Regions from separate parts of the Kitasatospora hibisci genome, predicted to be linked through region 3. Evidence: riboswitches for the same ligand, from Rfam matches in the RefSeq annotation. Region 3 holds a riboswitch; each other region holds the start of a gene.
The links. Region 3 has a riboswitch for S-adenosylmethionine ahead of ACF9IK_RS25915 (aminotransferase class V-fold PLP-dependent enzyme). Riboswitches for the same ligand answer to the same signal wherever they lie in the genome.
Positions count from the first base shown of each region.

Region 1: another riboswitch for S-adenosylmethionine. It lies ahead of thrC (threonine synthase); the one in region 3 lies ahead of ACF9IK_RS25915 (aminotransferase class V-fold PLP-dependent enzyme).
Region 2: another riboswitch for S-adenosylmethionine. It lies ahead of ACF9IK_RS05115 (IclR family transcriptional regulator); the one in region 3 lies ahead of ACF9IK_RS25915 (aminotransferase class V-fold PLP-dependent enzyme).

Region 1 is NZ_CP171642.1:3,665,523-3,673,277, reverse strand. It holds gene ACF9IK_RS15610 (alpha,alpha-trehalose-phosphate synthase (UDP-forming)) at 1-1,272, opposite strand, end outside; gene ACF9IK_RS15605 (glucosyl-3-phosphoglycerate synthase) at 1,311-2,351, opposite strand; SAM riboswitch class I at 2,515-2,649, shown strand; gene thrC (threonine synthase) at 2,667-3,950, shown strand; gene ACF9IK_RS15595 (MoaD/ThiS family protein) at 3,978-4,256, shown strand; gene ACF9IK_RS15590 (cold-shock protein) at 4,816-5,019, shown strand; gene groL (chaperonin GroEL) at 5,324-6,946, shown strand; gene ACF9IK_RS15580 (hypothetical protein) at 7,035-7,394, shown strand; gene ACF9IK_RS15575 (HD domain-containing protein) at 7,475-7,755, opposite strand, start outside.
Region 2 is NZ_CP171642.1:1,178,068-1,185,822, reverse strand. It holds gene ACF9IK_RS05125 (ATP-binding protein) at 1-788, shown strand, start outside; gene ACF9IK_RS05120 (GDSL-type esterase/lipase family protein) at 1,094-2,299, shown strand; SAM riboswitch class I at 2,442-2,584, shown strand; gene ACF9IK_RS05115 (IclR family transcriptional regulator) at 2,781-3,494, shown strand; rRNA gene ACF9IK_RS05110 (16S ribosomal RNA) at 4,124-5,640, shown strand; rRNA gene ACF9IK_RS05105 (23S ribosomal RNA) at 5,921-7,755, shown strand, end outside.
Region 3 is NZ_CP171642.1:5,913,223-5,920,977, forward strand. It holds gene qcrA (cytochrome bc1 complex Rieske iron-sulfur subunit) at 1-320, opposite strand, end outside; gene qcrC (cytochrome bc1 complex diheme cytochrome c subunit) at 317-1,126, opposite strand; gene ctaE (aa3-type cytochrome oxidase subunit III) at 1,314-1,934, opposite strand; gene ACF9IK_RS25905 (hypothetical protein) at 2,331-2,756, shown strand; gene trpD (anthranilate phosphoribosyltransferase) at 2,892-3,968, shown strand; SAM riboswitch class IV at 4,077-4,194, shown strand; gene ACF9IK_RS25915 (aminotransferase class V-fold PLP-dependent enzyme) at 4,243-5,625, shown strand; gene ACF9IK_RS25920 (Lrp/AsnC ligand binding domain-containing protein) at 5,653-5,934, opposite strand; gene ACF9IK_RS25925 (rhomboid family intramembrane serine protease) at 5,976-6,788, opposite strand; gene ACF9IK_RS25930 (hypothetical protein) at 6,989-7,258, shown strand; gene ACF9IK_RS25935 (NYN domain-containing protein) at 7,577-7,755, shown strand, end outside.

The DNA of each region.
Region 1 (7,755 bases), 2.2 Mb from region 3:
GGAGAGGACGAGCGCGCAGCCCCGGTCGGAGACCACCGGGACCTCTTTGGCGACCAGGTTCATGCCGTCGCGGATCGGGTTGACCAGGGCGACGTCGGCCAGCCGATAGGCGGCGAGCGAGCGCGGGAAGTCGTCGTCGACGTGCAGGATCAGGGGCTGCCAGGAGTCCGTGCCGAACTCGGTGTTGATCTCCGCGGCCAGCTCCCGGACCCGCGCGGTGTAGTCGCGGTACTCGGCGAGGTCGGTTCGCGAGGGGTAGGCGAAGGCGATGTGGACGACGCGGTCCTGCCACTCCGGGCGGGTGCGGAGCAGGTGCCGGTACGCCTGGAAGCCGCGGACGATGTTCTTGCTCAGCTCGGTGCGGTCGACCCGGACGACGGCGCGGCGGTCGCCGACGGCCTCGCGCAGCGCGGCGAGCCGTTCCTCGACGTCCGGGCGGTGGGCGCGCTCGCGCAGGAAGTCGGCGTCCGCCCCGAGCCCGTGGACGCCGAGGCGGGTGGTGCGGCCCGCGTGGGTGACGGTGAGGGCCTCCCGGTCGACCTCGGCGCCGAGCACCGCGGCGCAGCACTCGGCGAAGGCGAGTGCCCAGCGGCGGGTGAGGAAGCCGGCCCGGTCGGCGCCGAGGATGCCGGTCAGGACGGCCTCGGCGACGTCGTCGGGCAGCAGCCGGAAGTACTCGGGCGGGGCCCACGGGGTGTGCGAGAAGTGGCCGATCCTCAGGTCCGGCCGGGCGGCGCGGAGCAGGGCGGGGGCCAGCGAGAGGTGGTAGTCCTGCACCAGGACGGCCGCTCCGGGGGCGGCCTCGGCGGCCAGCGCCTCGGCGAACGCGGCGTTGTAGGCGGTGTAGGCCTGCCACTCGGTGCGGAAGCCGGCGTCGAAGGCGGGGGCCGTGGGGGTGGCGTAGAGCAGGTGGTGGACGAACCAGAGGGTCGAGTTGGCCACGCCGTTGTAGGCGCGGGCGAAGGTCTCCGGGTCTATGTCCAGCATCCGGACGGCCTGCCCGCCGACGTCGTGGCCGGCCCGGTCGAGGCGGCCGTCCGGGGCCGCTCGGGCGGCCCGGCGGTCCGCGTCGCCGAGGGCCGCACAGACCCAGACGGCGTCGGGGTCGCCGATCGCGGAGAGCCCGGAGACCAGGCCCCCGCCGCCCCGGCGGAGGTCCAGCGTGCCGTCCTCCGCGGTGCTGAACGACACCGGTCCCCGGTTGGATGCCACCAGGACCGGGGCCGTGCCGGTGCCGGTCGAATTCGAACGCTCGGTCGTGAGATCGCCCATGATGGGTAGGTTGCCGGGGGCCCGGGGCCGCAAACCCCTCAGCACGGCAGGTGGCGGCCCGCGTACTCGGGGACGGTGTGCATCGGGGGCCGCTCCAGGGCCGTGACCGGGTGGGTGTGCGCGGTGAACTCCCTGGTCTCCGGATCGCGGGTGAACTGGGTGAGCAGCGGGTGCACCAGATCGGCGGAGGCCTTGAGCCGGTGCGTCCGGTCGAGCCGTTCGAGTGCCGTGCGGTAGATGGTGGCGGCCATCCGGCCGAGGGCCTGGCCGTCCTGGTGGCGGTGGTGGCGCACCCCGACGTCCACCTGGGCCAGCGCGTCCAGGCCGACGGTCTCCAGCGCGTCGACCAGCAGGCCCAGCTCGACGCCGTAGCCGGTGGGGAAGGGCAGGCGTTCGAGCAGCGAGCGGCGGGCCGCGTACTCGCCGCCGAGCGGCTGGACGAAACCGGCGAGTTCCGGCCAGTGCAGGTTCAGCAGGGGGCGGGCGACCAGCTCCGTGACCCGGCCGCCGCCGGACGGGACCACGGCGGTGTCCCCCGCGGCGGAGTCGCTCGGCGTCACCTCGAGCGGCCGGTCGTACATGGCCTTGACCAGCTGGACGCCGGGGTCGGTGAGCAGCGGCCCGACGATGCCGGAGACGAAGGCCGGGTCGAACTCGCGCAGGTCGGCGTCGATGAAGCAGACGATCTCGCCGCGGGTGACCAGCAGCGAGCGCCAGAGCACCTCGCCCTTGCCGGGGGCGGCGGGGACCCGGGGGAGGATCTCGTCCCGGTGGACCACCCGGGCGCCCGCGGCGGCGGCCGCGGCGGCGGTGCCGTCGGCGGATCCGGAGTCGACCACGACGAGCTCGTCGACCAGCGGCAGGCGCTCCATCAGGTCCCGGCGGACCGTCCGGACGATGTCGCCGACCGTGGCCTCCTCGTCCAGTGCGGGCAGGACGACGCTGACGCTGCCCGCGCGGCCGGCGGCCCGCTTGGCCTCCAGCAGGGTGTGCACCGGACGGTCGGCCGCGCTCCACGAGCGGCGGCGCAGCCAGGACGCCGCCTGCGGGACGAGCTCGGGTGTCGGGTCGGCGGGCACGGGTCTCTCCTCGGCGTGATCGGGTGGAGCGGTCGGGTGGAACGGGCCATCTCGCGTGGCGGACGGTCCCGTTCAAGCCTCACGCCTTCGGATACAGTCTTCGTACAGCGGCCGGACCTTCGCACGCCGGGGTCGCCGCTGAGCAGGACCGACAACTTCACAGAGCTCATCCAGAGGGACTGAGGGAACGGCCCGTTGACGTCCCGGCAACCTTCTCGCGCGGCTGTCGTCACAGGCCCCGGCGGGACAGGTGCCAATTCCGGCCTGTGGCGCAACCGCGCCGCGGGGAAGATGAGGAGAGAGGCCTCCGCCACCATGGCTATCGACACAGCCGCACCCGTCAGCACCGTTGACCTCGGCCCCGCCGCCGCGCTGTCCTGTCGCGAGTGCGGCACCCGCTTCCCGCTGGGCCCCAGCTTCGCCTGCCTGGAGTGCTTCGGGCCGCTGGAGATCGCGTACGACTTCGGGAGCGAGGGCGCCGAGGCGCTGCGGAAGCGGATCGAGTCCGGCCCGGCCTCGATCTGGCGCTACGCCCCGTTGCTGCCGGTGCCGGCCGACGTCGCCGCCAAGCCGAACCTGAACCCGGGCTGGACCCCGCTGGTCAAGGCGGACAACCTGGGCCGCGAGCTCGGCTTCACCGCGCAGCTGCACATCAAGGACGACTCCGGCAACCCGACCCACTCGTTCAAGGACCGCGTGGTCGCCTGCGCGATCGAGGCGGCGCGGGCGTTCGGCTTCACCACGCTCTCCTGCTCGTCGACCGGCAACCTGGCCGGCGCGGTGGGCGCCGCGGCCGCCCGGGCCGGCTTCAAGTCCTGCGTGTTCATCCCGCACGACCTGGAGCAGGGCAAGGTCGTCATGGCCGGTGTGTACGGCGGCGAGCTGGTCGGCATCGAGGGCAACTACGACGACGTGAACCGCTTCTGCTCGGAGCTGATCGGCGACCCGGCCGGCGAGGGCTGGGGCTTCGTCAACGTCAACCTGCGCCCGTACTACGGCGAGGGTTCCAAGACCCTGGCGTACGAGATCTGCGAGCAGCTGGGCTGGCGCCTGCCGGAGCAGATCGTCGTCCCGATCGCCTCCGGCTCCCAGCTGACGAAGATCGACAAGGGGTTGCGGGAGCTGGTCGCGCTCGGCCTGGTCGAGGACCGGCCGTACAAGATCTTCGGCGCCCAGGCCGAGGGCTGTTCGCCGGTGTCGGCGGCGTTCAAGGCCGGCCACGACGTGATCCGCCCGGTCAAGCCGGACACCATCGCCAAGTCGCTGGCGATCGGCAACCCGGCCGACGGTCCGTACGTGCTGGACATCGCCCGGCGCACCGGCGGTGCGGTCGAGGACGTGACGGACGCCGAGGTGGTGGCCGCGATCAAGCTGCTGGCCCGCACCGAGGGCGTCTTCGCCGAGACCGCCGGCGGCGTCACCGTCGGCGTGCTGAAGAAGCTGGTCGAGACCGGACAGCTGGACCCGGCCAAGGAGACCGTCGCGATCAACACCGGCGACGGCCTGAAGACGCTGGACGCCGTCTCCGACGCCGGGATGACCGCCGTCATCCGCCCGACGCTGGCCTCGTTCCGCGACGCCGGCCTCGCCTCCGCCTGACCCACCCCCAGCTAGGAGAAGCCCCCCATGAGCGCCAACGTCCGCATCCCGACCATCCTGCGCACCTACACCGGCGGCGCCGCCGAGGTCAGCGCCGAGGGCACCACCCTGGGCGACGTCATCGCCGACCTCGACCGGAACCACGCCGGGATCGCCGCGCGCATCCTGGACGACACCGGCAGGCTGCGCCGTTTCGTCAACGTCTACGTCAACGACGACGACGTGCGTTTCGCGGAGGGCCTGGCCACCGAGATCAAGGACGGCGCGAGCGTCTCGATCATTCCGGCGGTGGCCGGCGGCTGCTGAGCCGTCCGACCGCCGAGCCGGCCGCCCCGGGACGGAATTCCGACCCGGGGCGGCCGGCCGTATTTTGGCGGGAATATTTACGGTCCCAGTCGGAGTAGAGTGTGGCTCGACCGGGAACGGGGCTCCCCTTCCCCTCGTACCGGTGGTCGAATCCGTCCGCGCCCGCACCGCCGTTCCCCGTCCGGCCGCTGAGACCGGTGGCCGCTCCGCGGCCGTGAAACATGTCAGGCCGATGTCAGAATTCTTGAGGGGATTTGTGTAATTCGTCCGCTATGTCCGGCGCGAATTGCGGCGTTCCTCCCGATTCCGTCGGATCTGCCCCTTGGCGGGCCCGGTGAATTCACGGCGATTGGCTCTGTTGCAGAGGGCGTCGGTCCGGATACATTCAGCCGCGGTCGACGCAATCGCCCGTGAACCGGACGCCGTCCGGTGCTCTCGGCGGGGATTGCGGCGTGCGCGGCTGTGCCCAGGGGGGGTTCCCCGGGCCGGCCTCAACCAGACCCGCACCCGCAGACCCGCGGGCGCGTGAAGGGCCAGCACAGCACTAGGGGAGTTCGGAATGGCTCAGGGCACCGTCAAGTGGTTCAACGCGGAGAAGGGTTACGGCTTCATCGCGGTCGACGGTGGTGCGGACGTCTTCGTCCACTACAGCGCGATCCAGATGGACGGCTACCGCACCCTTGAGGAGGGCCAGCGGGTCGAGTTCGAGATCTCTCAGGGGCAGAAGGGCCCGCAGGCGGACATGGTCCGCGCGGCGGTCTGACCTTTCCGACACCCAGGAGTTCGGCTCGGCCCATCGGCTGGTGCACCTCTTGCTTCGCGGCGCGAGGGGCGGCGCGGGCCCGGCGCGGGGGTGCAGCGCGGCTCGCGGGTTGGCGATTGGGCTTGCACTCGCCTACCGGGAGTGCTAATCATTGGCGTTAGCACTCACAGCGTGAGAGTGACAGCGGACCGGGTCGGTGAGGCCCCCGGGAGCGGTAGGGGAAAGGACCCCCGCACACCAGGGCCGTCCGTCGCGGGCACCCCTTGGTCCGAGCAGTCGACCGTGTCCCGGAGGACCACTTCTGATGGCCAAGATCATCGCCTTTGATGAGGAAGCTCGCCGCGGCCTTGAGCGTGGCATGAACCAGCTCGCCGACGCAGTGAAGGTCACGCTCGGCCCCAAGGGTCGCAACGTCGTGCTGGAGAAGAAGTGGGGCGCCCCCACGATCACCAACGACGGTGTCTCCATCGCCAAGGAGATCGAGCTCGAGGACCCCTACGAGAAGATCGGCGCGGAGCTCGTCAAGGAGGTCGCCAAGAAGACCGACGACGTCGCGGGTGACGGCACCACCACCGCCACCGTCCTGGCCCAGGCGCTCGTCCGCGAGGGTCTGCGCAACGTCGCCGCCGGCGCCAACCCGATGGCCCTGAAGCGCGGCATCGAGAAGGCCGTCGCCGCCGTCTCCGACCAGCTGCTGGCCCAGGCCAAGGACGTGGAGACCAAGGAGCAGATCGCCTCCACCGCCTCCATCTCCGCCGCCGACACCCAGATCGGCGAGCTCATCGCCGAGGCCATGGACAAGGTCGGCAAGGAAGGCGTCATCACCGTCGAGGAGAGCAACACCTTCGGTCTGGAGCTGGAGCTCACCGAGGGCATGCGCTTCGACAAGGGCTACATCTCGGCCTACTTCGCCACCGACCTGGAGCGGATGGAGGCGACCTTCGAGGACCCGTACATCCTCATCGCCAACTCCAAGATCGGCTCGGTCAAGGACCTGCTCCCGCTGCTGGAGAAGGTCATGCAGAGCGGCAAGCCGCTCGTCATCATCGCCGAGGACGTCGAGGGCGAGGCCCTGTCGACCCTGGTCGTGAACAAGATCCGCGGCACCTTCAAGTCCGTCGCGGTCAAGGCCCCGGGCTTCGGCGACCGCCGCAAGGCCATGCTCGGCGACATCGCCATCCTCACCGGTGGCACCGTGATCTCCGAGGAGGTCGGCCTCAAGCTGGAGAACGCCGGCATCGACCTGCTGGGCACCGCCCGCAAGGTGGTCATCACCAAGGACGAGACCACCATCGTCGACGGTGGCGGCGACAGCGAGCAGGTCGCGGGCCGCGTGAACCAGATCCGCGCCGAGATCGAGAACAGCGACTCGGACTACGACCGCGAGAAGCTCCAGGAGCGCCTCGCCAAGCTGGCCGGCGGCGTGGCCGTCATCAAGGCCGGCGCGGCCACCGAGGTGGAGCTCAAGGAGCGCAAGCACCGCATCGAGGACGCCGTCCGCAACGCCAAGGCCGCCGTCGAGGAGGGCATCGTCGCCGGTGGTGGCGTCGCCCTGCTGCAGGCCGGTGTCGCCTTCGACAAGCTGGAGCTCGACGGCGACGAGGCCACCGGTGCCAACATCGTCAAGGTCGCGCTGGAGGCCCCGATCAAGCAGATCGCGACCAACGCCGGCCTTGAGGGCGGCGTCGTGGTGGAGAAGGTGCGCAACCTCCCCGCCGGTCACGGCCTGAACGCCGCCACCAACGAGTACGTCGACCTGGTCGCCGAGGGCATCATCGACCCGGCCAAGGTCACCCGCTCCGCGCTGCAGAACGCCGCCTCCATCGCGGCGCTCTTCCTCACCACCGAGGCCGTCATCGCCGACAAGCCGGAGAAGGCCGCTGCGGCCGCCGGCGGCGGCATGCCGGGCGGTGACATGGACTTCTGATCCCTCGTCGGATCGGTCAAGTCTTCGATCGCACGGGCGGTTCCCCTCGGGGAGCCGCCCGTGCGGCGTTCTCTGGGAGAATGGACGGATGGCTTCCGCAGATGACATCGAGACCGCGCTGCACAGTGCGCGGGCACTGATCCTGGCCGACCTGACCGCCCGGGACGTGACGGACGCCGCCGTGGTGTCGCTGGTCGAGAAGGCGGTGACCCACCGGCGCTGGTGGCTGGAGCAGTGGCCGGACGGCACCGAGTACGTGCTCGGACTGGTCGCCCAGGACGTCCAGGACGCGCTGCTGGAGGCGTACGGCCGCTGGCCGCTCTGCACCGCGTGCGCGGCGGACGGGGACCCGCACGCGCTCAGCGTGGAGCCCGAGCTGGGGTCGGACCCGCACTGGGTCTGCGGCAAGGAGGGCGCGGTGGTCGCGCCCGTCGGGCAGCTCGCCTGACGACGCCTGCCCGGGCCCGTCCGCGTGAGGCCGGTGGGCCCGGGCCCGTCCGCGTGAGGTGCTGGGCCGGAAGAGCAGGCCTAACCGTTCAGCGCGCCGAGCTCGGTGGCGAGGTTGGCCCGGGCCCGGGCGTCGAACCGCTCGTGGGCGGCGGATGTGCGGTACAGCGCGGGGAGCGCCAGCAGCTGCCGCAGGACCGCGGCCCGGCCGGCCCGGAAGTCCGGCTCGGGGACGAATCCGTACTCCGCCCGCACGGCCGCCGCGTAGCCGGCGTACGCCTCCGGGGTGCCGCCGAGGACGGCGAGGTCCGCATCGCAGAGCACCTCCCCGTCGCGGTCGCCCGGCTCGGGCCGGTGGGTGA
Region 2 (7,755 bases), 4.7 Mb from region 3:
TCGAGCTCCTGCACCGCGCCCTCGACCACCACACCGCGACGGGCGACCCGGGAGCGCAGTGGACCACACTCTTCCTGCTGGCCGTCGCCTGCACCCTGGCCGCGGACCCCCGCGCCCGCCACTACGCGGACCGGGGCCTGGCGCTCTGCGACACCCACCACGCCCAGTGGTCCCGCCGGTACGCCCTGTGGGTCATCGGGCTGCAGCGCTGGCTCGTGGCCGATCTCGACGGCGCCCGCGCCGCGCTGAAGGACGCCCTGCGGGTGGAGGAACCCGGACACAACCTCTTCGCCACGGCCCAGACCCTGGAGGTTCTCGCCTGGACCGCCGCGCAGGCCGGCTCGGCCGGCGACGGCGCCGTGCTGCTGGGGGCGGCCCAGGCGGTGTGGGAGCGGATCGGCGTCGTGCCCCGCGCGCTCGGCCGCCTCCTGAACCACCGCGACGCCTGCCGCACTCTCCTGCGCCGGCACCTCGCCGAGGAGCAGCTGGCGGGGGCCGAGCGAACCGGCGCCGAGATGTCCCTGGCGCAGGCGGTCGCCTTCGCCCTGGACCGGGAGCCGGCCCCGCCCGCCGAGGTCGCGCCCGGCCGTTCGCCCTTGACCGCCCGGGAACAGCAGGTCGTCGACCTCCTGACCGAGGGGCTGACGGACAAGCAGATCGCCGCCCGGCTGGTCCTGTCTCCGCGGACCGTCGAGGGCCACGTCCAGCGCGTCATGACCAAGCTCCACGTCAGCTCCCGGCTCCAGATCGCGGCCTGGGCCTTCGGCCTTCGGGCCGCCCCCCGCTGAACCCCCGGCCACCGCCTCCGGGCCCCGCCCCGGGGGCCACCGCCCCCGGCGCCGCGGTGCACCGGCCCGACCGGTCGCGTGGTTGTACGCGACCGGTCGGGCGGGGGCGAGCACGTGGTTCCACGCTGTCGCGCACCGGCCCACTGCCCCGAAGCTTGCTGCGACACGCCGGCCCACGAACCGAGCCCAGCCCCCACGCGCGCCCCGCACAACAGTGCGGCGGCACGCCCAGCGGGCCGGCGGAGTCACCCCCACCCTCACTCCCGGGACCACCCCAGTGCCCGGGACACACCTCTGGAGCCGCTGTGCACACGCGCCGCCGCACCTCCCGCCTCCTCGCGCCACTGACCGTGGCCGCGCTGGCCCTGCCACTGGCCCTCGCCGCCACCCCGGCACGGGCCGACGGTCCCACGGCGGGCAGTCCCGCCGCCCCGAGTCCCGCCGCCGTGAGCAGTACGGCCGCCAACCCCACGGCCGCCGTCGCCATGGGCGACAGCTACATCTCCGGCGAAGCCGGTCGCTGGAAGGGCAACAGCCTCACCACCTCCACGAGCCGCGCCGGAACCGACCGGGCCTGGACAGGCAGCGCCTACGACCCGTCCCGGGTCTACGGGGCCAGCGCCGGCAACGGCTGCGACCGCTCGGACGTCGCCGAGATCCGCCGCGCCCCCACCACCGCGCAGTACCAGATCAACCTGGCCTGCTCGGGCGCCACCTCCGTGAACATCCCCCGTGCGGCCAGCGGCGGGCAGTCCTACAAGGGCGAGGCCCCGCAGGCCGACCAGCTCGCCCAGGTCGCCCGCGACTACAACGTCAAGCTCATCTCACTCTCGATAGGCGGCAACGACCTCGGCTTCGCCGACGTCATCGTCTCCTGCGTCGAGGACTACGAGATCTGGAACTCCTACTGCCACGACGACCAGCAGGAGGCCGTCGACTCCCGGATGGCCGGGGCCATGGCCGGCGTCGCCAAGTCGATCGACGAGATCCGTGCCGTCATGACCCAGGCCGGCCAGGCCCCCGACAGCTACCGGATCGTCCTCCAGTCGTACCCGTCCCCGATTCCGCGCAGCTCCGAGAACCGCTACCCCGAGAGCGGCTGGAGCCGGACCAGCACCGGCGGCTGCCCGTTCTGGAACCAGGACGCCGACTGGGCCCGGGACCGTCTGGTCCCGCAGATCTCCGACCGGCTCGCGCGCGTCGCCGCCGCGAAGGGCGTGCAGTTCCTCGACCTCCGGGACATGCTCCAGGGTCGTGAGGTCTGCTCCACCGCGACCCGCCTGGCCACGCCCAGCAGCCCGCCCACCGCGACCGGGAGCGAGTGGGCCCGCTTCCTCGACTTCGGCGTCACCGTCCAGGGCACCATCGAGGAGTCGTTCCACCCCAACTACTACGGCCAGCAGGCCCTCGGGCGCTGCCTGACCCTGCTGGACGCCAAGGGGAGCGGCAACTGGTCCTGCCGCAACACGGCCGGCCGCGACTCCACCGGCATGTACCTCACCGCCCGGTAGCCGGCCCGGCAGCCGGCTCGGTGGCGCCGGCACCGCGACGGGCCGCTCCTGCCTGCCCCGGCCGGGAGGAGCGGCCCGTCGCCGGTGAGAGGCGACAGGCCCCCTTGGCGGGTCGCCCGGGAAATCTTGTATGGTGCTTGGCGAATCATCCAGAGGGGTGGAGGGACCGGCCCTACGAAGCCCCGGCAACTCCCCGGTCGACTCGGCGTCCGAAGTACGCGCCGCGCCGTCCGGGATCAGTGCCAACTCCGGCCTGTCGCCAATGTGGCGCGGGAAAGATGAGGAGACACGGTGCTCTCTGTGCTGTCCTTCGCCCGGGCGCTTCCCGCCCCGGCCCTTCCGCGTACCCGTCTCGTGCCCGGCGCAGGCAATCGGCCGACTTCTCCGGCCTGCCCTCGCTGACCACCCCCGCTCCCCACGGGGGGCGTCCGCGAGTGAAGCCCTGCTGCTGCTCGCGGGATCTGAGACGGAGTACCCATCCATGGAGAACACGAGCGGCGTCGGCGTGCTCGACAAGGTCACCTCGATCCTCGGCACCCTGGAGGCCGGTCCCGCCACCCTGGCCGGACTCGTCACCGCCACCGGCCTGGCACGTCCCACCGCCCACCGGCTCGCCGTCGCACTCGAACAGCACCGACTGGTCGCGCGGGACATGCAGGGCCGGTTCATGCTCGGCCCGCGACTCACCGAGCTCTCGGCGGCCGCCGGCGAGGACCGCCTGCTGGCGGCCGCCGGACCGGTCCTCACCCACCTGCGCGACGTCACCGGCGAGAGCGCCCAGCTCTACCGCCGACAGGGCGAGATCCGGATCTGCGTGGCCGCCGTCGAGCGCCTCTCAGGGCTGCGCGACACCGTCCCCGTTGGAGTCACCCTCCCCATGAAGGTCGGATCCGCGGCCCAGATCCTGCTCGCCTGGGAGGAGCCCGAGCGCCTGCACCGCGGCCTGCAGGGCGCCCGTTTCACCGCGACCGCCCTCAGCGGTGTACGGCGCCGCGGCTGGGCCCAGTCCATCGGTGAGCGCGAGCTCGGGGTCGCCTCCGTCTCCGCACCCGTCCGCGGCCCGTCCAACCGGGTCGTGGCCGCCGTCTCGGTCTCCGGCCCGATCGAACGGCTCACCCGCCACCCCGGCGCTCACCTCTCCCAGGCCGTCGTCGAGGCGGCCGCCCGCCTCACCGAAGCCCTGAGCCACTCCTGATCGGCCGGCATCCTCGTCGCGACGCAGCTCCTTGCCGAGCGGTGGGACGGGCGGTTTGTCTCCTGCGCCGAGTAGGAGTAATCTCGCCCAGTCGCTCGGCAGGGAGCACCGGACACGCAATGGCGCGGACGGTCCCGGGGCGGCCGATCCCTTGAAACACCATTCCTTCCCTTCCGGGGCCGGGTCGCGTCTTGTCGCGCTCCTGTTCGGGTCGGGGTCTATTCGGTGTGTGCGTTTATGGGGATTGCGGCCGGATTCGCCTTTCGGGGCGGGGGTCGGCTAGAGTTTGGAACGTCGGACGGGGCGAACAGCCGCAGAAGACGCGGTGAGTTGGATGAACGAAGCCCCGGAAAACGGAGCGGAAATCGTCTGATAAGCTGGAAACACGAAAGAACGAAGCGCCCGGAGGGCCGGTGTGAGAGCCGCCTGAAGGAAGTGTCCGTTCCTTGAGAACTCAACAGCGTGCCAAAAGTCAACGCCAGATATGTTGACATCCCCGGCCTCGGATCATCCGGGGTTGGAGATTCCTTTTGAAATAACACTAGCGAGGACGCAGTGCGCGGGGCCGCCCTATTCCGGTGGTTGCCGTGCCGCTCAACGCGGGTGTTTCGCCCGATTACGGGCAAGCATTCACGGAGAGTTTGATCCTGGCTCAGGACGAACGCTGGCGGCGTGCTTAACACATGCAAGTCGAACGGTGAAGCCCTTCGGGGTGGATCAGTGGCGAACGGGTGAGTAACACGTGGGCAATCTGCCCTGCACTCTGGGACAAGCCCTGGAAACGGGGTCTAATACCGGATATGACCTTCCTCCGCATGGGGGTTGGTGGAAAGCTCCGGCGGTGCAGGATGAGCCCGCGGCCTATCAGCTTGTTGGTGGGGTAATGGCCTACCAAGGCGACGACGGGTAGCCGGCCTGAGAGGGCGACCGGCCACACTGGGACTGAGACACGGCCCAGACTCCTACGGGAGGCAGCAGTGGGGAATATTGCACAATGGGCGAAAGCCTGATGCAGCGACGCCGCGTGAGGGATGACGGCCTTCGGGTTGTAAACCTCTTTCAGCAGGGAAGAAGCGCAAGTGACGGTACCTGCAGAAGAAGCACCGGCTAACTACGTGCCAGCAGCCGCGGTAATACGTAGGGTGCGAGCGTTGTCCGGAATTATTGGGCGTAAAGAGCTCGTAGGCGGCCTGTCGCGTCGGATGTGAAAGCCCGGGGCTTAACCCCGGGTCTGCATTCGATACGGGCAGGCTAGAGTGTGGTAGGGGAGATCGGAATTCCTGGTGTAGCGGTGAAATGCGCAGATATCAGGAGGAACACCGGTGGCGAAGGCGGATCTCTGGGCCATTACTGACGCTGAGGAGCGAAAGCGTGGGGAGCGAACAGGATTAGATACCCTGGTAGTCCACGCCGTAAACGTTGGGAACTAGGTGTTGGCGACATTCCACGTCGTCGGTGCCGCAGCTAACGCATTAAGTTCCCCGCCTGGGGAGTACGGCCGCAAGGCTAAAACTCAAAGGAATTGACGGGGGCCCGCACAAGCAGCGGAGCATGTGGCTTAATTCGACGCAACGCGAAGAACCTTACCAAGGCTTGACATATGCCGGAAACGTCTAGAGATAGGCGCCCCCTTGTGGTCGGTATACAGGTGGTGCATGGTTGTCGTCAGCTCGTGTCGTGAGATGTTGGGTTAAGTCCCGCAACGAGCGCAACCCTTGTTCTGTGTTGCCAGCGAGTAATGTCGGGGACTCACAGGAGACTGCCGGGGTCAACTCGGAGGAAGGTGGGGACGACGTCAAATCATCATGCCCCTTATGTCTTGGGCTGCACACGTGCTACAATGGTCGGTACAAAGGGCTGCGATGCCGCGAGGCGGAGCGAATCCCAAAAAGCCGGCCTCAGTTCGGATTGGGGTCTGCAACTCGACCCCATGAAGTTGGAGTTGCTAGTAATCGCAGATCAGCATGCTGCGGTGAATACGTTCCCGGGCCTTGTACACACCGCCCGTCACGTCACGAAAGTCGGTAACACCCGAAGCCGGTGGCCTAACCCGTAAGGGGAGGAGCCGTCGAAGGTGGGACCAGCGATTGGGACGAAGTCGTAACAAGGTAGCCGTACCGGAAGGTGCGGCTGGATCACCTCCTTTCTAAGGAGCACATAGCAGCTTCGGGCGAATGTCCCGGAGTGCTCGCTCATGGGTGGAACGTTGACTATTCGGCACAGTTCAGACGATGTCTCCTAGTACTGCTTCGGCGTGGAAGAGAGGTCATGGTGTGGGTGTGTCGGGCACGTTGTTGGGTCCTGAGGGAACGGCTGTATGGTCGTTGCTTCAGAGTTGCCGGTCTCACTGAAGAGGTGCCTTCGGGTTCTTGGAGGTGGGTGACTGGTCGTTGTTTGAGAACTGCACAGTGGACGCGAGCATCTGTGGCCAAGTTTTTAAGGGCGCACGGTGGATGCCTTGGCACCAGGAACCGATGAAGGACGTGGGAGGCCGCGATAGGCCCCGGGGAGCTGTCAACCGAGCTTTGATCCGGGGGTGTCCGAATGGGGAAACCCGGCAGTCGTCATGGGCTGTCACCCGCTGCTGAACACATAGGCAGTGTGGAGGGAACGCGGGGAAGTGAAACATCTCAGTACCCGCAGGAAGAGAAAACAACCGTGATTCCGGGAGTAGTGGCGAGCGAAACCGGATGAGGCTAAACCTAGGTGGTGTGAGACCCGGCAGGGGTTGCCGCTTGGGGGTTGTGGGAATGAGCTTCAGTCGTCTGCCGGCGGCTGGGCGAGTCAGAAACCGTATGGATAGTCGAAGGACATGCGAAAGGTCCGGCGTAGAGGGTAAGACCCCCGTAGGCGAAATCTGTACGGCTTGCTTGCTCATCTCCCAAGTAGCACGGGGCCCGAGAAATCCCGTGTGAATCTGGCGGGACCACCCGCTAAGCCTAAATATTCCCTGGTGACCGATAGCGGATAGTACCGTGAGGGAATGGTGAAAAGTACCGCGGGAGCGGAGTGAAATAGTACCTGAAACCGTGTGCCTACAAGCCGTGGGAGCGTCGTCATCAGCTTGCTGGTGGCCGTGACTGCGTGCCTTTTGAAGAATGAGCCTGCGAGTTTGCGGTGTGTAGCGAGGTTAACCCGTGTGGGGTAGCCGTAGCGAAAGCGAGTCCGAATAGGGCGACCCAGTTGCATGCCCAAGACCCGAAGCGGAGTGATCTAGCCATGGGCAGGTTGAAGCGCGGGTAAGACCGTGTGGAGGACCGAACCCACCAGGGTTGAAAACCTGGGGGATGACCTGTGGTTAGGGGTGAAAGGCCAATCAAACTCCGTGATAGCTGGTTCTCCCCGAAATGCATTTAGGTGCAGCGTCACGTGTTTCTTGCCGGAGGTAGAGCACTGGATAGGCGATGGGCCTCACCGGGTTACTGACCTTAGCCAAACTCCGAATGCCGGTAAGTGAGAGCGTGGCAGTGAGACTGTGGGGGATAAGCTCCATGGTCGAGAGGGAAACAGCCCAGAACACCGACTAAGGTCCCTAAGCGTGTGCTAAGTGGGAAAGGATGTGGAGTCGCAGAGACAACCAGGAGGTTGGCTTAGAAGCAGCCACCCTTGAAAGAGTGCGTAATAGCTCACTGGTCAAGTGATTCCGCGCCGACAATGTAGCGGGGCTCAAGCACACCACCGAAGTCGTGTCATTCACATAATAGGCCCAACGGCTGTGTGGATGGGTAGGGGAGCGTCGTGTGCCGGGTGAAGCGGCCGAGGAATCGAGTCGTGGACGGTATACGAGTGAGAATGCAGGCATGAGTAGCGATACAAGAGTGGGAAACTCTTGCGCCGATTGACCAAGGGTTCCTGGGTCAAGCTGATCTGCCCAGGGTAAGTCGGGACCTAAGGCGAGGCCGACAGGCGTAGTCGATGGACAACGGGTTGATATTCCCGTACCCGCTTTGAAGCGCCAACGCTGAACCAGGTGATGCTAAAGCCGTGAAGCCGGCCCGGAGTCTTCGGATGATGGGACGTGGTGGAGCCGCTGAACCAAGCCTGTAGTAGGTGAGCGATGGGGTGACGCAGGAAGGTAGTCCAGCCCGGGCGGTGGTTGTCCCGGGGTAAGGGTGTAGGACGAACGGTAGGCAAATCCGCCGTTCACGTAGTCTGAGACCTGATGCCGAGCCGATTGTGGTGAAGTGGATGATCCTATGCTGTCGAGAAAAGCCTCTAGCGAGTTTCATGGCGGCCCGTACCCCAAACCGACTCAGGTGGT
Region 3 (7,755 bases):
AACAGGGCCAGGCCGAGGGTCATGCCCAGGGCGAAGTTCATCTCGCTGATGTGGCCCAGCGGCCAGACGTAGATGATCTTGTCCGGGTCGATGGCCACGAAGGACGCGATGAAGCCGATGGTGGCGAGCATCGAGACCACGAACATCAGCGAGACCTGGCGCTCGGCGCGCTTGGCGGCCCGCTCGTCGATGTCGGTGCGGCGCGGTTCGTGGGCCGGCAGGCCCGGGTCGGCGAACGGGTCGCCGTGGGCGGCCACCTCGTGGTGCCCGGCGGAGCCGTGCGACTCCGGCAGCTTCTCTTCTGACATGTCGTGGCTCATGACTTCTTGGCCTTGGTGGTGTGGGCGGCGACCCAGATCGCGACCGCGATGAGCGTTCCGAGACCGAAGATCCAGCCGAACAGGCCCTCGGTCACCGGACCGAGGCTGCCGAGCGTGAGACCACCGGGGTTCGGCTCATCGTTGGTGGTGTGGCGGACGAAGGCCACGATCTGCTTCTTCTGCTCCTCGGGCATGGTGGTGTCCGGGAACGACGGCATGTTCTGCGGGCCGGTCTGCATGGCCTCGTAGATGTGCTTGGCGTCCACGCCCTCCAGCGACGGGGCGTACTTGCCCTTGGTCAGGGCACCGCCCTGGCCGGCGAAGTTGTGGCACTGGGCGCAGTTGGTGCGGAACAGCTCGCCACCCTTGGAGATGTCCTCGGGGTTGGTCGAGGTGAACTGCTCCTCGGTCGGCGTCACCGGGCCGGGGCCGAGCGAGGACACGAAGGCGGCGAGCTGGTCGATCTCCGCCTGCGAGTAGATGGTCTTCTTGCGCGGCACCTGGGCGCCGGGCTGCTGGGCCGGCATGCGGCCGGTGCCGACCTGGAAGTCGACCGCGGCGGAGCCGACGCCGACCAGGCTCGGACCGTCGCTGCTGCCCTGGCCGTTCAGGCCGTGGCAGGAGGAGCAGCCCACGGCGAAGAGCTTCTTGCCCTCATCGATCGCGAGCGACTGCGCGGCGACGTCGGCCTGCGCCTTGTCGGCGGGCGCGAACGCGGCGTACAGCCCCCCGGTTGCCGCCAGGGCGAGAAGTAGGACGACCAGCGCCGCCAATGGGTGGCGCCGTCGTGCGGAGAGCTTTTTCACGGAATAACCCCGGTGTCAGGATCTGGTCGACTGGTGGGTGCACCCGGCGGCCGGTCTGGCCGGCACGAGGCTGCCTCTCTAGGGCTGCGCGCGCGGTCGGTCGGTGGGAGCGTCGGCACCGGACGAAGCGGCCCGTCGCCGGTGAGGGCGGGGCCGTGCGCCGGTGGCCAGCGACCTGATCAGCTGGTTACTTGATCAGGTAGATGGTCGCGAACAGGCCGATCCACACGACGTCGACGAAGTGCCAGTAGTACGACACCACGATCGCGGCGGTGGCCTGCTCGTGCGTGAACCGCTTGGCTGCGTACGTCCGTCCCAGGACCAGCAGGAAGGCGATCAGACCACCCGTCACGTGCAGACCGTGGAAGCCGGTGGTCAGGTAGAACACCGTGCCGTACGGGTCGGAGGACAGCGAGAGGCCGTCCTTCTTGACCAGCTCGGTGTACTCGAAGACCTGGCCGCCGATGAAGATCGCGCCCATCACGAAGGTGATGACGAACCACGAGCGGAGCTTCTTCACGTCCCCGCGCTCGGCGGCGAAGACGCCGAGCTGGCAGGTCAGCGAGGAGAGCACCAGGATCGTGGTGTTGACCGAGGAGAAGGGCACGTTGAGGGCGTGCGCCTTCTCGGTCCAGAACTCGGCTCCCTTGACGGAGCGGAGCGTGAAGTACATCGCGAAGAGGGCCGCGAAGAACATCAACTCGGAACTGAGCCAGACGATCGTTCCGACGCTGACCATGTTCGGCCGGTTGACCGATCCGTGCGCGTGCCCGGTTTCTACTGCTGTTGCTGTCGCCACGACGGACATTATGTCGGTCCCTTATTCCGTCTTCACGCCGGGGGGTCTCCCTCGGAGTGTCCGGTGCGTGCGGTATGCCCCGGTGGCGCCGGGCGGGGCTTCCGGACGGCGGCTGAGCAGCGGCGTGTCCCTTTTCTGACGGTTCTTCGCGGGCCCCTTCGACCCCCTTGCCCAGCGTGTCGCTGCACCGCTGCGAGGGGCCCGGGAAGTAAGGGGAGCGGCCCCGCAGTCGGCCGTACGGGTGGACTGCGTGCGCGGGGGTGACGGGCCGTCCTCCGGGAGGGTGAGCCGGGGGCGCGGCGGCTTGAGGGGGATCGTGCGGGACGGCCTCGGCGGGGGGTGATCGGGAGTAGCATCCGGAGTGAGGTGAACGTGGTCCGGATCACACGTGAGGGAGCAGGGCCCATGGCGTACAAGTCCGACGAGAGGCTGACCGTCCTCGTCTACAGCCACGACCGCAACACCCGCGAGCAGGTGCTGACGGCCCTCGGCCGCCGGCCCGCCGAGGACCTTCCGGAGCTGGACCACCTGGAGTGCGCGACGCACCCCGCAGTGCTGAAGGCGCTGGAGAAGGGGGGCGTCGACCTCTGCGTGCTGGACGGCGAGGCGGTGCCGGCGGGCGGGCTGGGGCTCGGGCGGCAGCTGAAGGACGAGATCTACGGCTGCCCGCCGGTACTGGTGCTGATCGGCCGGCCGCAGGACACCTGGCTGGCCGCCTGGAGCCGGGCCGACGCCGCGATCTCCCGGCCGGTGGACCCGGTGGCGCTCGCGGAGGCCGCCGCCACGCTGCTGCGGGCCCGGGTGGCCAAGCGGGCGCCTGCCGTCCGCTAGGCCGCGCCCCGCGGGCGCCGTCTCAGTACGAGAGAAGAAGTCCGGCGGCGGGACCTCGGCGTCCCGCCGCTCGATAGGCTGGCTCCATCCGTACGGACATCCCTTTCCGGGAACCGACAACAGCTGGAGTCAGCCATGGTGAACGTGAACCCTGCGAACGGCGGCAACGACCCCGTGCAGGTGGTCCGCACCTGGCCCGACGTCCTGTCGGCACTGCTCAGGGGTGAGGACCTCGACCGCTCCGCCTCCTCCTGGGCGATGGACCGGATCATGAGCGGCGAGGCCTCCCCGGCCCAGGTGGCCGGCTTCATGGTGGCGCTCCGCTCCAAGGGCGAGACGGTGGAAGAGGTCACCGGCCTGGTGGACGCGATGTACGCGCACGCCGAGCCCCTCAGCATCCCCGGCCCGGCGGTGGACATCGTGGGCACCGGCGGCGACCGGGCCAAGACGGTGAACATCTCCACCATGTCCGCGATCGTCGCCGCCGCGGCCGGCGCCAAGGTGGTCAAGCACGGCAACCGGGCGGCGAGCTCCGCCAGCGGCTCCTCGGACGTCCTGGAGAAGCTCGGCATCAGCCTCGACCTGTCCGCCCGGCGGGTGGCCGAGGTGGCCGAGGAGGTCGGCCTCACCTTCTGCTCCGCGGCGCGCTTCCACCCGTCGATGCGGCACGCCGCGACCGCCCGGCGCGACCTCGGCGTTCCGACCGCGTTCAACATCCTCGGCCCGCTGACCAACCCGGCGCGGGTGACCGCGCACGCGGTCGGCTGCTTCGACACCCGGCTGGCCGGGCTGATCGCCGGCGTGCTGGCCGGGCGCGGCGCCCGCGCGCTGGTCTTCCGCGGCGACGACGGCCTGGACGAACTGACCATCACCACCACCTCGCGGGTCTGGGTCGTCCGCGACGGCGAGGTCACCGAGACCACCTTCGACCCGCGTGCGGTCGGCATCGAGCCGGTCGGCATCGAGGCGCTGCGCGGCGGCGACCCGGCGTACAACGCGGATGTGGCCCGCCGGCTGCTGGCGGGCGAGCACGGGCCGGTCCGGGACGCCGTCCTGCTGAACACGGCCTCGGCCCTGGTGGCGCTCGACCTCACCGACGCGCCGCTCGCCGAGCAGCTCGCGGCGGGCATGGCGCGGGCCGCCCGGGCGATCGACTCCGGCGCCGCACAGGATCTGCTGAAGCGCTGGGCGGAGGCCACCAGCAAGGCGTGAGAAGGCAGTCGGGGCCCGCGGGGAGGCGTTCCCGCGGGCCCCTCGCGCTGTCCGGATGGCGGAATGCCGTTTGACCGCCCCGGCGGGCGCGACCTAGAGTCCTGGCCAGGTCATGAGTGACAGCGCGAAGCCCCAGCTTGCTGTCCGGCAACCCTCCGTCCGTGGCGGGGTGCCCTGGGTGAGGACCGGGCTCCGTGGCGATCCGTCCGCGGGGCAAGCGCGGACGCCGGACGGCATGCACCCCGGGGTCCTCACCCCGTGAAGGAGTGCACCCGTGTCCCTCGTCTCCACCGAACTCCGTGCCCCGCTCGCCGTCCTCGGCCGCGACGTGCAGGTCCCGCTCGCCGACGGTGCGAAGGTCGAGTACGCCGCGCTCGACTACGCCGCCAGCTCCCCGGCGCTGCAGCGGGTCTGGGACGACGTCGCCGCCTACGCTCCCTACTACGGCAGCGTGCACCGCGGCGCCGGCTACCTCTCCCAGCTCTCCACCGACCTGTTCGAGCAGAGCCGCCGCACCGTCGCCGAGTTCCTGGACCTGCGCGAGGGCGACCAGGTGGTCTTCACCCGGGCCACCACCGACTCGCTCAACCTGCTGGCCGGTGCCGTTCCGGCGGGTACCCGGGTCTTCGCCTTCGAGACCGAGCACCATGCCTCACTGCTGCCGTGGGCCCACGCCGGGCTGGCCGTCACCTACCTGCGAGCCCCTCGCTCGCGGGCCGAGGCGGTCGCCGCCCTGGACACCGCGCTGGCCGCGGCGCCCGAGGGGCCCAAGCTGCTCTGCGTCACCGGGGCCTCGAACGTCACCGGCGAGCTCTGGCCGGTCGCCGAGCTGACCCGGACCGCCCACCGGTACGGCGCCCGGGTGGTGCTGGACGCCGCCCAGCTCGCCCCGCACCACCGGGTCTCGGTCCGGGAGCTGGACGTGGACTGGATCGCCTTCTCCGGCCACAAGATCTACGCGCCGTTCGGTGCCGGGGTGCTGGCCGGCCGCGCCGACTGGCTGGACGCGGCCGAGCCCTACCTGGCCGGCGGCGGCGCGACCCGGACGGTCGCCCGGGAGACCGACGGCTCGGTCGCCGTGCAGTGGCACACCGGCCCGGCCCGGCACGAGGCCGGCTCGCCGAACGTGATCGGCGCCTACGCCATCGCCTCTGCCTGCCGGGCGCTCGCCGAGGCGGGCTGGGACGCGCTGGAGGCCCGCGAGCAGCAGCTGGTCGCCCGGCTCACGGCAGGCCTGGCCGGGATCCCGCAGGTGAAGGTGCTGAACCTGTTCGGCGCCGACTCCGCCCGGGTGGGCGTCCTCTCCTTCGTCGTCGAGGGCTGGAACAGCTCGCACTTCTCGGCCGCGCTCTCCGCCGAGTACGGCATCGGGGTGCGCGACGGCCTCTTCTGTGCGCACCCGCTGGTGCGCACGCTGCTCGGCGACGAGGACGTGGCACCGTCGGAGTGCGGTGCCCCCGAGCCGTCGCTGCCGGGTGAGCGGAGCCTGAACGCGATCCGGGTCAGCTTCGGCGCCGGTACCCCGGACGAGCACGTCGAGCGGTTCCTGGCCGCCGTCCGCGAGCTGGTCACGGACGGCGCGGCGTGGACCTACCGCAACGAGGGCGGCCGCTGCGTCGCGTCGGTGCAGGTCGACCGGGGCCGGCGCGCGGGCTGAGCCGGCCCTGAGCGGCACGGGCGGGGACTACTCGTCCAGGCCGAGCGCGAAGGCGGCCTCCAGGTCGTGCTGGGAGTACGTGCGGAAGGCGATCTGGGTCTCGGTGTGGGCCACGCCCGGGACCTTGTTCAGCCGGCCGGGGATGACCTCGGCCAGGTCGTCGTGGCGGCGCACCCGCACCATCGCCACCAGGTCGTAGCCGCCCGTGACCGAGTAGACCTCGCTGACGCCCTCGATGGCCGCGATCGCCTCGGCGATCTCCGGGATGCGGTCGACGCTGGTCTTGATCAGGACGATGGCGGTGATCACTGTTCCGGCTCCTTTGTGAGGTGCCGCCAGGGTATCGGGCGTCAGCCAGGGCGTCGCGGGAGACGGGTGGCGAGCGTGCAGGCGTAGAGGAAGCCGGCCGCGAAGCCGATCACGTGCACCAGGTAGGCCACCCTCCCCCAGTCCGGCGGTTGGGAGGTGCCCGCGGACCCGGCCGCGTTCACCGACCACCACTGGAGAACGAACCAGAGCCCGAGCACCACCCAGGCCGGGAACCGCAGCGGCAGGAAGAGCAGCAGCGGGACGAGCGTGGTGACCCGGGCCCGCGGGTTCAGCCGCAGGTAGGCGCCGAGCACGGCCGAGATCGCCCCCGAGGCACCGATCAGGACCCGGGTGGAGTCCGGCGCGTGCGCCTCGGCCAGCGCGAACCCGTACGTCGCCAGCGAGCCGGCCGCCAGGTAGAAGAGGGCGAACCGGGTCCGGCCGACCCGCTCCTCGACGGTGGGGCCGAAGACGTAGAGGAAGAGCAGGTTGCCCAGCAGGTGCAGCCAGCCGGCGTGCAGGAAGAGCGCGCTGAGCACCGAGAGCGCCGGGTGCTTGCCCGGCGTCGGGGCGGCCGGGCAGCCGGGCACCGGGTCGGGGGCCTGCGCCAGCTGTTCGGCGGTCAGCGGCCGGCCGGCCAGCAGTTCGGCGGGGACGGCTCCCCAGCGCTGCTCGTACCGCTGCTCGGCGCAGACCCGGGCCTGCCCGCGGCCGTACAGGGGGTTGATGCCGGCCGCCGGGCCGAGCAGGAAGACCAGGACGTTGAGTGCGATCAGGGCGTAACTGACGGCCGGGACCGCCGCGGCCGGGCGACCGCCCCGCGCACCGGTGTGGTCGAGGACCGGGATCGCCATGCGGCCAAGCATCCCTCCGCCGGGCACCGGTGACACCGGGCGTGCGGCAGGTGGGCTAACTGCGGAACGCCCTGACCGGTGGCCGCGGTGGTCGCCCCAGGCAATAGGCTTGGGGCGGGCATTCCCGCCTCCCGCCGCCGATGCCGGGGCTCCGGGGGGAGCGCCTGAGCCCATCCAGGGACCACCCGAGAGGATCCCCGATGACCGTCCCCGCTCTGACGCCCGAGACCCGTTGGCGCTGCACGCTCTGCGGCAACCTCACCCGCTTCGACGTGACCCGGTCGCTGCGGGTGACCGAGTTCCTCCACTTCGACCTCGCCGGCGAGTCCGAGGTGGAGGAGACCGAGGTGCACAACGAGACCGTCGAGTCGGTGCGCTGTCGCTGGTGCAACGCGGTGGACCAGGTCGAACTGGTGGCCCGCCCGGGCGCTGAGGACACGGCGCCGTCCGAGGGCGCCGAGCAGGGCTGATGCCGGACCGTGCGGTGGGCGGCAGGGCCGTCCGCCGCACGGGACAATGACAGGCGGAGCGCACGGAGCGTGACGACGGGGACGGCCGCGGTCGGCCGTACCCGCTGGACCAGGATCGGAGCCGAGGACGTGGTGGACGCAGCGAACGAGCCCGCGGGGCCGCAGGGGCGGCAGCCCGCTGTGGACGCGCAGGCGCCGGACGCGGCCGAGACCGCGGCCGCCCCGTCCGCAACCGCGGCCCCGGCCGGGCCGGCCGCCGGTGAGGAGCCCGGCGAGGAGCCGGCGGCAGGCCGCGCCGCCGAGCAGCTCGACCGGCCGCTGCCCGAGGGCGTGCGCCGCCGGGTGGTCGGCCTCGCCGCCGACGCGCTCGGCGGGCTGCCCCCGGGCGACCTGCCGCAGTCGCTGCGCCAGTACGCCAAGTTCACCCCGGCCCGGCGGGCCAAGTACGCGGCCACCGCGCTGGCCGCTGCGCTGGAGTCCGAGCCGGCCTTCCGGGT